Regions from separate parts of the Mycobacterium sp. SMC-11 genome, predicted to be linked through region 1. Evidence: predicted binding sites of a transcription regulator. Region 1 holds the regulator's gene; each other region holds the start of a gene.

Region 1 (4,436 bases):
CACGGCGGCATGGCAAGCGGCTGGTGGCGACGGGTCGCCGCTGGGTGCCCCCAAGGGGGACGTGCATCCGGCCGGTGTCGGATTCGCCCAGGACTTCGCCGGTGGCACCATCTTCTTCACCCCGGAGACCGGAGCCAAGGCGCTCTACGGCGCGATCCTGGACAAGTACGAGGCACTGGGCGGTGCGGCCGACAACGGCCTCGGCTTCCCCAGCAGCGATGAGGTGCCCGGCCTGGTTCCCGACAGCCGGGTGGCCATCCTGTCCGGCGCCGACAACCCGGTGATTTTCTGGACGCCCGAGCACGGCGCGCACGTGGTGCGCGGACCCATCAACGCCGGCTGGGACAAGCTGGGCAGCTCGACCGGGGCGCTCGGGGTCCCGGTCGAGGACGAGAGCTACGATGGCGCCGTCGTCACCCAGAAGTTCAGCGCCGGAACACTGTCCTTCGACAGCGCGACCAGGACGTTCACCACGGTTCCGCCGGAGCTGGCGGCGCAGCTGGCGGATGTGCAGGCCCAGGTCGACGCGACCGCGGCCATCGATCAGGCCTGGCGCAGCGCCGGCGGGCCCGCCGGCGCACTTGGGGCCAAGCAGGGCGATCAGTACCCCGTCGGTGACAACGGCGGCGTGGGTCAGGACTTCGCCCACGGCAAGGTCTATTTCAGCCCGGTCACCGGAGCCAATGCCGTCCTAGGCGACGTGCTGGCCAAGTACGAGTCGCTGGGCGGTCCGGCCGGTAGCGACCTGGGTTTCCCGATCACCGGCACGGTTGACGGAGCGATCTCGGGCAGCAAGTTCAATTCGTTCGCCGCCGACGACGAGCCGGTGATCTTCTTCAGCCCCGACAACGGCGCCTTCGTGGTGCGCGGCGCGATGAAGTCTGCCTGGGACAAGCTCGACGGAGCTTCCGGAAAGCTGGGCGCCCCGGTGGGGGACCAGACCGTCGAAGGTGACGTGGTGTCGCAGAAGTTCACCGGCGGATCGATCGCCTGGAACCAGGCGAACAACACCTACAGCAGCGAACCGGCCGAGCTGGCGCAAGCGCTGTCGGGCCTGCAGATTCCCGGGACGAACCTGCCCGACGGGAGCAAGTCGACAGCGACTGGCGCAGCCAAGGAAACGCACTGGAACTGGATGTGGGTGCTGATCCCGGTTGTAGTGCTGGCAGTGTTGGGCGCCCTCGCCGGGGCTGCGATGTGGTGGCAGCGGCGTCGGCCGGCCGCTGTGCTGCCGGGCTCGCCGGTTGCAGTGCCGGCCCCGGTCGCCGACGACTACGACGACGATGACGAGCAGTGGGCCCACCAAGACCGGCGCGACGACCACCGCGACGATCACCGCGAGCACGAGGGCACCGTCCGGCTTCCGAGTCGCTACGGCGCCTCCGCCGCGCCGTACGCGTCCGAGCCCGAACTGCCCGTCTCCTCGATTCCGGATGCGCCGTGGCTGCACTACGGCGAGCACGAAAGCGAGGCGGAGGTCGACGACGATGACGACACCGACACCGCCCCCACCCGGGTGGTGACCGAAGAAGATTTCGGCACCGGTCGGCATGCCGTGGGGCACGGCGGTGGCGGGGCGGACCCACGGGGGTTCGGCGCTGTCGCAGAGCCCCGTAGGTTCGGCGGTGGCACGGACACCCGCACCTTCGGCGGTGGTGGCGAACCGCGCAACTTCGGTATCGACGAATCGGTACACCCGGTGATGCACCTGCCGCTGGACGACCCGTATCAGCAGCCGAACGGCTACCCGATCAAGGCGAACATCGGCTCGGGGCTCTACTACACCCCGCAGAACGCGCTGTATGACGACACCCTCGCCGAGATCTGGTTCGCCACCGAGGATGCCGCGCGGCTCAACGGCTTCACCAGGGCCGGCTGATCACCGCAGCGGCAGCGGCAGGTCGCGTTCGCGCTGCGGGCGCGGGCCGAAGAGGCGCCGCTGCGCCGCGGTGATCGGGATGTCGTTGATGCTGGATTCGCGGCGGCTCATTCGGCCGTCGGCGGCGAACTCCCACAGCTCGTTGCCGTAGCTGCGCCACCACTGGCCGTCGGCGTCGCAGCATTCGTACTGATAGCGCACCGCGATCCGGTTGTCCTGGTAGCACCACAGCTCTTTGCGTAGTGCGTAGTCACGTTCGGCGGCCCACTTGCGCCGCAAAAATGCTTCGATCTCCGCGCGCCCGGTGAGGAACTCGTCCCGGTTGCGCCACACCGAGTCTTCTGTGTAGGCCAGCACCACACGTGCGGGATCCCGGGTGTTCCAGGCGTCCTCGGCGGCTTGGACCTTCTGTCGCGCCGACTCCGCATCGAACGGTGGGCACGGCGCGAACATGATCAGACCTTGCGGATGACGGTGACGACTTTGCCCAGCACCACCGCATCGTTGCCGGGTATGGGATCGAAAATGGGGTTGTGCGGCATCAGCCAGACCTGACCGCCGGTGCGTTTGAACGTCTTGACGGTTGCCTCGCCATCGATCATTGCGGCCACGATGTCGCCGTTGTCGGCGACGTTCTGCTGGCGCACCACAACCCAGTCGCCGTCGCAGATCGCGGCGTCCACCATCGATTCGCCGACCACCTTGAGCAAGAACAGCTCACCTTCACCGACCAGCTCGCGGGGGAGCGGGAAGACATCCTCGACGGCTTCCTCGGCCAGGATCGGCCCGCCGGCCGCGATCCGGCCCAGAACTGGAATGAAAGCGGGCTCGGGCAGCGCATCCGAACCGGCGAACTCGGTGCGTTGCGCGGCCTCGACGGCGCCGGTGATGTCGTCCTGGCCGCGGACGTCGACCGCGCGGGGCCGGTTGGGGTCACGGCGCAGATAGCCCTTGCGTTCGAGCGTGCGCAGCTGATGAGCAACCGAGGAGGTCGAGGTCAGCCCGACGGCATCGCCGATCTCGCGGATGCTCGGCGGGTAACCCCGCTCGTTCACCGAAGCGCGGATGACGTTCAGGATCGTGCGCTGCCGCGCGGTCAGCGCTGAGTCCGGGCCCGCCGGGTTACTGCTGCTGTCACTCATGGGGGCGAATCTAGTCGCATAGCTGCGATTAATCAAACATGTGTTCGAGGTGTGTCGCGCGGGCGTTCGAAAGCGTCGACGACTTGTCGGACCCCTTCGCTAATGTTTTCGACAACGATTCGATCACGTGTTCGGACATCGAACATACAATCGATTAGTATTCGAACAGTCGAGCGAACAGGGTCGCCGACGCCGAGTGAGGGAGAACCGCACATGATGCTCATCGAGACGATCGCCCCGACGTTCGAGCAGACCCGCAACGAGCGGGCCCAGCTGCATCGCGGTCCTCGGACCTCGGGCCGCGCATACCCGATCCGCACCCAGCCGGCGCGGCTGGTCCGGCCGCGGCCCGGCGGCGCCCCGCTACGGCACCGCGGTTCCGGGGTGCTGATGTCCCGTGCGCCGCACCGGCCGCAGCCCGTCAAGGCCATCACCCCGGCGACCACCGTCGTGCTGGCTCTGGTCGCCGCCGGTATCACTGTGTGGCTCGGGCTGATCGCCCAGTTCGGCGCGGCAGCAGCCGGCGGTGCCTCCGCGGTGCCCGACCAGCTCGGCGTGGTGCGCGTCCAGAGCGGCGAGAGCCTGGCGCACCTGGCGGCCCGCGTCGCACCGGACGCGCCGGCCGGACAGGTCATCGAGCGCATCCGCGAGCTCAACAGCCTGGAGTCGGTGGCCCTGGACGCCGGCCAGACGCTGATCGCTCCGCTGGGCTGAGGTCGCCGTGTCGCTTCGGTCGCCGCTCGCGGCGACTGCGCAGCGCCGCCGGGAACCCGCGCAGGTACGCTCGCAGTTGTCCCAATGGCCCACGGTGCCCCAGCTGTCTGAGGGTGCGGGTTCCCGGCACGGCGAAGGAGCGGCAATGCACTGCCCGTTTTGTCGCCATCCAGACTCCCGGGTGGTGGATTCCCGCGAAGCCGATGAAGGCCAGGCCATTCGGCGCCGTCGGTCCTGTCCGGAATGCGGTCGCCGATTCTCCACGGTGGAAACCGCGGTGTTGGCCGTGGTCAAACGCAGTGGCGTCACCGAGCCGTTCAGCCGGGAGAAGGTCATGCGCGGCGTGCGCCGGGCCTGCCAGGGCCGCCAGGTCGATGACGATGCGCTGAATCTGCTGGCTCAGCAGGTGGAAGACGCTGTGCGAGCGGCAGGTTCGCCGGAGATTCCCAGCCACGAGGTGGGCCTGGCAATCCTGGGTCCGCTGCGTGAACTCGACGAAGTCGCCTACCTGCGATTCGCCTCGGTGTACCGATCCTTTTCCTCGGCCGCCGACTTCGAGCGGGAGATCGAGGCCCTGCGCGAACACCGCGAGATGCCCAGCACCAGTTGAGCCGTGCGGGCGTCACCGCGCACTACGCTGGCGCCATGGCACCCGAGTTGCATCCGAACCTTGTGGAGTTGGCCCCGCTGTTGGGCACCTG
Region 2 (4,436 bases), 1.1 Mb from region 1:
TGCTCTTGAGCGCAGCGAGATCTGCGTCGTTGACGAAGTTGTCGGCGGTATCGATGTATAGCGCTCCATTGCGTCCGTGCCGTGATATGTCTCCGACCTTGGCGAACGGATACTCACCGCTCTTACGCCCCTGGAGCGCGGGCGGAAAGCCGATACCAGCGCGGAGATCCACGACTTCCCCCAAGGCCACCCGCCTCACGACAGCATCGCCTTCAAGTCCGCCAGCCCCGCCGAAATCTCCCCTTCTAACTTCTCGATCTCGGCGATGATCTCCAGCGGCGGCCGATGCTCGACCTCGTCGTGCACGATCTCCTTGTACCGGTTCAGCGACAGGTCATAGCCCTGGGCGACGATGTCGTCCTTGGGCACGCAGAAGGACTGCTCGGTACGTGCTCGTTCGAGTTCGGAACCATCACGCAACACCCACCGCTCCACCACATCTGGCAGGTCGTTTGCCTCCACCGGGTTGCGCTTGTCATCGAGCGAGAATCCGTCGGCCTGCACATCGTAGAACCAAACGTTGTCAGTTCCACTGGAGTCAGTCTTGGTGAATAGCAGGATCGCCGTTGACACCCCCGCGTACGGCTTGAACACCCCCGACGGCAGCTTCACCACTCCGTCGAGTTTCTGCTCCTCCACCAGCACCCGGCGAAGTTCCTTGTGCGCCTTGGATGATCCGAACAGCACCCCGTCGGGCACGATCACCGCTGCCCGGCCACCCGGCTTCAGCAGCTTCAAAAACAACGCTAGGAACAGGAGCTCGGTCTTCTTGGTCTTGACCACGCGCTGCAGGTCTTTGGACGTCGACTCGTAGTCGAGCGAACCCGCGAACGGCGGGTTGGCTAGGATCAGCGTGTACTTCTCGGCATCCTCGCTGGCGCCCTCAGACAGCGAGTCGCGGTACCGGATGTCCGGTGATTCCACCCCGTGCAGCAGCATGTTCATGCTGCCGATGCGCAGCATGGTGGCATCGAAGTCGTAGCCGTGGAACATGCTGGCGTGAAAGTGCTGCCGCTGCTCGGCGTTCGTTAGTACGCCGGGGTGCTGATCGCGGACGTACTCCGAGGCAGCCACCAGGAATCCGGCTGTGCCACAGGCGGGGTCGCAGATTTCGTCGCCCGGCCGCGGCGCCGTCATCGCAACCATGGCCTTGATGATGTGTCGCGGAGTGCGGAACTGCCCGTTGACGCCGGCGGAGGCGATCTTGGACAGCAGATACTCGTAGAGATCACCGTTGGTGTCGCGGTCATCCATCGGGATGTCGTCGAGCAGGTCCACCACTCGCGACAGCAGCTGCGGGGTGGGAATGGTGAACCGCGCGTCGCGCATGTGCTCCGAGTACGTCGATCCGTCGCCGCCCAGGCCGCGGAGGAACGGGAAGACCTCGTCGGCGACGATCTTGTGCATCAGCGTCGGGTCTTCATGCTTGAGCTTGGACCAACGCAGATGCTGCTGGCTCTCGCCGAACAGGATGCCGTCACTGGCGCCGGTGAGGCGCGCCTTCTGCTCTGCGAGCGTGTTCAGATCGTCCAGCCGGCGGATGAACAGCAGATAGGTGATCTGCTCGATGACCTCCAGCGGGTTGGAGATGCCGCCGGACCAGAACGCATCCCAGACCCGGTCGATCTTGCCCTTGAGCTCACCGGTTATCACTGCTGCACCCACCTGTCTGCGGCCGTCGAAGGTTGAACAGCACTGTATATAGGGCAATACCGACAGGAACGGAACCGGTGACATGCACGCCGGCGGGCGCGCCGCAGTTCCGGCCGCTTTCATCCACAGTTGCCCGATTGATCCACAGGCGATCGTTCGACCCCCAGCATTCGAACAATTGTTCGATACGTTGGGGATGTGTCCCAGCCAGATCAGGTCCTTCCCCCCGCCGCGGCGGCCCGTGCGGCCGTCCGCGCGGACCTGACACTGATCGACGACGCCCAGGCCCGGCTCCGCTGCGCCGACACCGACATCGTCGGCAACGCGTTTCGCGTGGAAGTTGCCGAACGCCTCGAAACCCAGCACAGAGTCAATCGCGGCCTGTCCTACCGCATCTTCGGCGAGATCGCCGATCCCGCCGACGGCCCCGACGACCCCCGACTGCCCGCCGACACCAAGATCACGGACCTGCTGTGGTCACGCCTGCGCATCACTCGGGCCGAGGTCCGGCGCCGTTTCCGCATCGCGGCGCGCATCCGGCCGCGGCGCAATCTGACCGGCTCCCCGACCCCACCCGAACTTCCCGAAGTCGCCGCCGCTGTCGAGGACGGCCGTATCGGCGATGACCACATCAAAGCGGTCACCAAGGCCCTCGACGAACTGCCCGCAAAAGTCGCACCGGCCGATCGTGAGGCCGCCGAACGGACTCTGGTGCGCCACGCCACCGAACAGGACGCCGTCTTCGTGACCGCGATCGGGCACGCCATCGCCGATCACCTCAATCCCGACGGCAATTTCACCGATGAGGACCGGGCACGGCGGCGCAACCTCGTCCTGGGCCGTCAAGGTCCCGATGGAATGAGCAAGCTGAACGGCTGTATCGACCCGGAAACTCGCGCCTACCTCGAAGCAGCCATCGCTGCGGTTCGCCCCGGCCACCGCAAGCCCGAGGGCACACCAGAACGCGATTCCAGGTCGTCGGGGCAACGAGACCACGACGCACTGAAGCTGGCCCTGCGTCATGGCATCGAGTCCGGCGCCATGGGCACTCACCGCGGCGTTCCGGTGACCGTCATCGCCGTCACCAAACTCGCCGACCTCGACCAAGCGGTCCGCGCCATGGCTGACCCGGACATCCCGATGCCGCCTGCGGCCCGCACCGGCGGTGGCAGCCGCCTGCCGATGCGTGATCTGATCCGGATGGCGGCCAACTCGATTCACTACCTCGCGGTGTTCGACAACCACTCGGAGCGGCCGCTGTATCTGGGCCGCAGCAAGCGCATCGCCACCCTGGATCACCGGATCATCTGCCACGCCCGCGACCGCGGTTGCACCAGACCGAACTGTCCGGAGCCCGGCTACCACTGCGAAGTTCACCATTCGACCGCTTGGGCACACGGCGGGCGCACCAATCCCGACGAGCTCCATTTCGCTTGCGGCGGCGACCACGGGGGTGCCACCCGTGGCGATCTACAGACCGTGGTCACCGAGCAAGGCCGCCTGGCCTGGACCGACGGCACCAGCCCACCACGGATCAACCATCTGCACCATCCCGAGGAACTTCTCGACGACGACGCAGATCCATAGCCGCGACATCAGGCATCCGAGCCCGAACCGCGAGAAGATGGCACCGTGACGACCTATGCCGAGATCCGCAACAACGCGCCGCTGTGGCCGGGCGTGATGGACAGCTCACTGCTGGGCAACCGGCAGGCACAGGCCGCGCTTTATCTGGCCGACATGGCCAAGCGGGGCAAGTGGAGCACGGTGATCCGGGAACTCGACCGCGGCGATCACGTGGTCGACATCAAGGCGTGGCGGCCCGGTGGCAAGACCTGGCTGACGGTGCTGCATCAGGCCGGCTGGCACGGCGCCTCTGCCGATGTCGCGTCCTGGCTGATCGAGCAGGGTGCGCTGCGCTCGCAACCGGACGCCGCCGGACGCACCGCTTATGACCTGGCCGTCGAGCACCAACGGTCCGCCGAACTGCTGGAGGTGCTCAAGCCTCCCCCGGCCGCCCTTGACCCAGACCGGGTCGCCGCGCTCAACTTCCAGCTCACCGCCGTGATCGACGACCTGATCCAACACCTGTTCCGCGGTGGTGACCTGCGCCAGATGCTCCGCTATCCCCCGGTCGAGGTGCTGCACGAGCTGCCCAGAAAACAACTGTGGTTCCCGGTGCCCTACCTGTGGGGCGGATTTCGGATCGGACTGCGCGATAACGACATCGAGGTGGTCGGCGGCTATCGAGAACTCGACCCGGTCGGCGATGTGCATGTCGCGACCGTCGGCTGCCTCATCACACCCGAGGGCCCGTCGCAGGTTTACGAGGGCTACGAGTGACCGCTGATCTCACGCAACTGTCCCTTGGCGATCTTTCCACCGGATGAGCGCGGCAACTCGTCGATGACGACAAGGCGTTCCGGCAGCAGCTCTTTGGACACCCCGAGGGCCAGCAGGTGCTCAACGAGTCCGGCCAATTCCAAGGTGCCGGCTCCCGCGCGCGCCACCTCCGCGAGTTCGACGTAGACGCATACCTTCTCGCCGAACACTTCGTCGCGCATCGGCACCGCGGCCGCCACCGCGATCGCCGGATGGGTCATCACCGCGTCTTCGACCTGGGCGGCGCTGATGTTCTTACCGCCGCGCAGAATGAAATCCGAGGTCCGGCCGGTGACACTGAGATAGCCGTCGGCGTCGATCTCGCAGATGTCGCCCATGCGCATCCAGCCGTCAGCGGTGAACAGCTTGTCGTGATCGACCCCGTTGAGGTAGCCGAGGCT
Region 3 (4,436 bases), 570 kb from region 1:
CGGACATGCCGGCGGCCCCGATGTGGTTCGCCGCGCTGGTGATGGTGTATGCGGCGGTGGTCGTGGTACTGAGCTACTGGCCGCTGCGCAACATGGCGTCGCGCAATCAGCGCATGAATGCCAGCTTCAACCCGCTTCATCTGGTCAACAGTTACGGTGCGTTCGGGACTGTTGGCCGCTTCCGTCGGGAGCTGGTGATCGAGGGAACGGCGGCGGCGGAGCTCACCGAGCGAACGCCCTGGTGTGAATACCACTTCAAAGGTAAACCCGGTGCGGTGGACCGACTTCCGCGTCAATGGGCGCCCTACCATCTGCGGCTGGACTGGCTGATGTGGTTCGCCGCGCTCTCGCCGCGGTATGGGCTGCCGTGGCGTGATGTGCTGCTGCAGCGGTTACTGAGCAATGACCGCGACACGTTACGTCTGTTGCGCTACAACCCGTTTCCGGACACCCCGCCGCGCTTCGTGCGGATCCTGCTCTACGAGTACCGCTTCACCACGTGGGCCGAACGGCGACGGGACGGAGCCTGGTGGCATCGCACCCTGGTGGGCGTCTATCTGTCGCCCGTCTCGGCTGCCGGGTTGTCCGCTCCGCCCGACTTCCGTTAGTGCCGCGGCGGTCACCCCGCTTCGGGCCAATCGTTGATCGGCGGTGGTAGTTCCTCGGGTAGATCGCCGGCCTTGTCGGGTGTCGGGTTGGGCCGGGTGTGGTAGTCGATGACGGCTTCGATGAAGTGGAACGGGTTCACTCGGGGTTGGCCGCGTTCAAGTTTCGGTGGGGGAATCCATGCGACGCGGCCGTCGTGTCCGAGGGTGGTAGTCCAGCCTTGTTCGGTGGCCATCCGGTTATCGGGTGCACACGCCAACGCGAGGGCGTCGACGTCGGTTTTTCCGTTGTGGGCCCAGTCCTTTTCGAGATGATGCGCCTGGGACAAATACCCCGATACGGTGCAGCCGGGTCTCGTGCAGCCGCGATCTCGGGCATGTAGCACGATGCGTTGATCTGCTGAGGCGAGCCGCTTGCTACGTCCCAGCCAGAGCGCGCGCCCTTTGCCGTCGAACACGCTCAAGTAGTGGTATGCGTGCTCGGCCATCCGCAGTAGGTCGGACATGGGGAGGAGCGATCCGCCGGCCGTGTGTGCTTTGCCGGTGGTGCGGGGGCCGGTCACCGGTGCGTGGCCGGCTGCGACGTGTAGCTCGGCCAGGGTGGTGGTGACGATGACGGTCACCGGTAGGCCGTTGAGTTGGCCGAGATCGCCGCAGGCCAGTAGGGCGCGGGCGGCGGCCAATAGCGCGTCGTGGGTGCGTTGGTCGGGGCGGCGATTGTCGCGCTGGATCTGTTCTTGGCTCGGTGTCCCGCTGATGCACGGGTGCTCGTCCGCGGCGTTGCACATCCCGGGGGCGGCGAGTTTGGCCAGGATCGGCTCGAGGGTGGCGCGCAGTTCTGGGGTGATCTTGCCCGACAGCGTGCTCATCCCGTCGACGTCTTGGCGGCCCAGGCGCAGTCCGCGCTTCGCGAGGCGTTCCCGGTCGGTGAAGTCTCCGTCGGGATCGAGTACGGCTACTAGGTGATCGGCCAGGCGGGCAAAGGTTTCCGGCGCGAATTGTGTTGCCAGTACCGCGAGGTCGCGCTCGGCTCGCTGACGGTAGGCAGCACTGACCGCGGCCGGTATTTTCGTCAAGGCCTTGCGGGCGATCGCCACATGCTCCGGCCCGATCCGACCCAGAGCCTGTGCGGCGGCCAGTTCCGGCAACGCGGGCTCCAGGGGTTCCCCGGTCACCGCGGCGCGTGGCCCGAGCTCGGCGGCCTCGGCCAACCGACGCCGCGCGCTGGCGCCGCTGATCCGCAACCGCTCGGCCAATGCCTTGGTCAGCGAGCACGCCCCCAAAGCGCCCGGATCGCCGTCGGTGACCAACCGGGCCAGGATCCGGTGATCGACCACCGGCGCCCGCCACGCCAACGCTTCCCGGCGGGCCAGCACCGCCATCAAGTCGTCGGCGCTTAAGGCATCCAGCGAGCATTCTGCGAGCTGGTCATAGGCGGTCTCGATCGCGTCGAGGCACCCCAGAATGGTGTCCCGATCCGCGATCGCATTCCTGCCCATGTATCGAACACTAGTTCGACCGACCGACAGAAAAGTCGGCTGACCCAAACCTGTTAGCAGAATCGTCAACTGTGGATAACTGTGGCCACGGCTGGAAGGTTCTGGAAACGGCTCGTCCGCGACGGCAGGCGGTTGGTAGACGTCGATCGAGAAACCGCAAGTAGTAAATGGTGCCGTCGGGTGATACTGGACAATTCAGGGCATCGGCAATGGCCCACATGGCTTTATCGAGCGGGTGTGCATCCGGGCCCGGCTCAGGAATCTCAGGAAGGACCAACCGACCGTGGACGTCGATATGCGGTTGCATCAACCCCTCCTCACTCGGTGATCAGGACGAAAGGAACGCAATGACGCGCAAGGCATACGCAAGCGGTAGCCAGCGAAGGAGACGCCCCGTGTGGGGTAAAGCTCTACTCGCGGTGGCTCCGGCCGCGTTGCTTATCGCAGCACCGGCACCGGTTTACGCCGACGGTGCATGCACCGCGTTGGCACCCGACTTTGACGCGTATAAAGCGTGCACGAAGAAGATGGACGTGTCGTGCGTGTACGCTGGACGCTTTTATGTGGAAGTCCACGTCGCCTGCAGCTACCCGGACGGCGGCCGGGATGACTGCATCGAACACCTTGATCCCTCCCCGTTCAGCAGCGGCGCACAGATTGTCAGCCACACTTGTACGTACGTCCCGCCTGGTTCCGAGCCGGCTCCGGCACCAGAATCCGGCGCGGAGCCGCGTTAACGAGACGAGTCGTGTGGAACAAAGCCCTACTCGCCGTGGCGCCGGCCGCATTGTTTATCGCAGCACCGGCACCGGTTCACGCCGACGAAACGTGCACCGCATTAGCCAACGTGGAAACCCTTGATGCGTATAACCAGTGCATGGTCAAGATGAACGTGCGCTGCCAAAGTCGTCGTGGAAATGTTTTTCTGGAAGCCTTCGTGACCTGCAAGTACCCCGACGGTGGCCGGGATGAATGCATCGAGCACTTTGGGGCTCTGGCTGACGGACGGGTTGATGACTTGGCCTGTACGTATTTCCCGCCGGGTGCGCCTTAGAAGAGGTCGTTGCTCCCGAATATGGTGCCGATGGCGTTCCACATGGTTTGTATGGTGCGGACGACTTGTCCGAGGGGGTCTTCCATATCGCCGCCGGTGCCGATGGTGATGTCGAAGGTTTTCGGTGTGGACTCGTCGTAGTACATGCGGACTGCGCTGACTTGGTCGGTGTAGAGCAGGCCGTCGATTTCGAACAGGCAGCGGGTGCCGATGTCGAAATCGTAGAAGATCGAATACGGCCGCCGATTCCAGATGCTGATCTTGAACGCCTGATACGGGCGGGTTGTCCAGTGCCCCTGCCGTAGGGCTAAGGCTGAGCTGACGGGCCGCGAGGCAACGAACCCCTTATGCGCGCAACGTGATACGAGGCAGTATGCGGGCGCGCGCTATCGGGTATCGACCCACAGCGTTGCGCCCGCCAGCACCAGGGTGACCACGGCCAGCAGTGCCGCATCAAGGGCACCCAGGCGGGGTGCCGAGGCGCCCTCGGCGGCCAGCCGACGTTCGCGGGCGATCAGAAACAACGGGAAGGTGAAACTGATCGCCGTGAGGAATCCGCCGAAGATGTAGGCCCAGACGAACCGCACGTTGTGCTTGCGGGCTTCGGTGACCATCAATACCGCCGCCGACAGAAACAGCATCAGGATGTCGGCGGTGATCGAGCGGGACGCCGGTGTCACCGCGGTGTCCGGCAGCCACCGGGAGAAGAACGAGTCGGTTCCTTGGTAGGCCAGGTTCTGGCTCCAGGTGGCGACGAGCGCGGCGACGGCGATCGCGGCGTACCCGCCGTAACGGACCTTGGCAGCTGTATTCATCGGGCCACGTTAGCGCCCACGGCACTGGGCGTAGAGCGGTTTCGCCTCAGAGCTCGAGCAGCACCGTCACCGGACCGTCATTGACCAGTTCCACCTGCATATGTGCCCCGAACTGCCCGGTGGCCACCTGCGCGCCCAACCCGCGCAGGGTCTCGGCGAACTCGGCGACCAGCGGTTCGGCGACCGGACCCGGCGCGGCGGCATTCCACGATGGCCGCCGGCCCTTGGCGGTGTCGGCGTAGAGCGTGAACTGGCTGACCACCAGAATCGGCGCGCCGACATCGGCTGCCGACTTCTGGCCATCGAGAATGCGTAACTGCCAAAGCTTTCGGCGAGTCGCTGCGCCTTGGTGGAATCGTCGGTGTGGGTCACGCCGACCAGTGCGAGTAGGCCCTGGCCGTCCGGTTCGATCGCTCCGACCGTCTGACCGTCGACCTTGACGCGGGCCGATGAGACACGCTGG

The links. Region 1 encodes LexA, which represses DNA repair genes until DNA is damaged. Its sites were predicted from a motif close to CGAACANNTGTTCG; they were not measured.
Region 2: a site for LexA is predicted at 1,825-1,838, ahead of ACKY0X_RS08365 (DUF222 domain-containing protein). Genes of this name have one in related genera too.
Region 3: a site for LexA is predicted at 2,109-2,122, ahead of ACKY0X_RS10600 (HNH endonuclease signature motif containing protein). Genes of this name have one in related genera too.

What each region holds. Positions count from the first base shown of each region.
Region 1 covers NZ_CP176430.1:2,851,020-2,855,455, reverse strand. The annotation lists gene ACKY0X_RS13420 (LGFP repeat-containing protein) at 1-1,879, shown strand, start outside; gene ACKY0X_RS13415 (nuclear transport factor 2 family protein) at 1,880-2,332, opposite strand; gene lexA (transcriptional repressor LexA) at 2,335-3,021, opposite strand; gene ACKY0X_RS13405 (LysM peptidoglycan-binding domain-containing protein) at 3,235-3,735, shown strand; gene nrdR (transcriptional regulator NrdR) at 3,881-4,345, shown strand; gene ACKY0X_RS13395 (peroxynitrite isomerase) at 4,381-4,436, shown strand, end outside.
Region 2 covers NZ_CP176430.1:1,782,483-1,786,918, reverse strand. The annotation lists gene ACKY0X_RS08375 (restriction endonuclease subunit S) at 1-199, opposite strand, end outside; gene ACKY0X_RS08370 (N-6 DNA methylase) at 196-1,653, opposite strand; gene ACKY0X_RS08365 (DUF222 domain-containing protein) at 1,852-3,240, shown strand; gene ACKY0X_RS08360 (ankryin) at 3,286-3,996, shown strand; gene ACKY0X_RS08355 (AMP-binding protein) at 3,987-4,436, opposite strand, start outside.
Region 3 covers NZ_CP176430.1:2,276,551-2,280,986, forward strand. The annotation lists gene ACKY0X_RS10595 (lipase maturation factor family protein) at 1-608, shown strand, start outside; gene ACKY0X_RS10600 (HNH endonuclease signature motif containing protein) at 620-2,104, opposite strand; gene ACKY0X_RS10605 (hypothetical protein) at 2,853-3,158, shown strand; gene ACKY0X_RS10610 (hypothetical protein) at 3,155-3,304, opposite strand; gene ACKY0X_RS10615 (DUF2834 domain-containing protein) at 3,545-3,973, opposite strand; partial or broken gene dtd (D-aminoacyl-tRNA deacylase) at 4,020-4,436, opposite strand, start outside.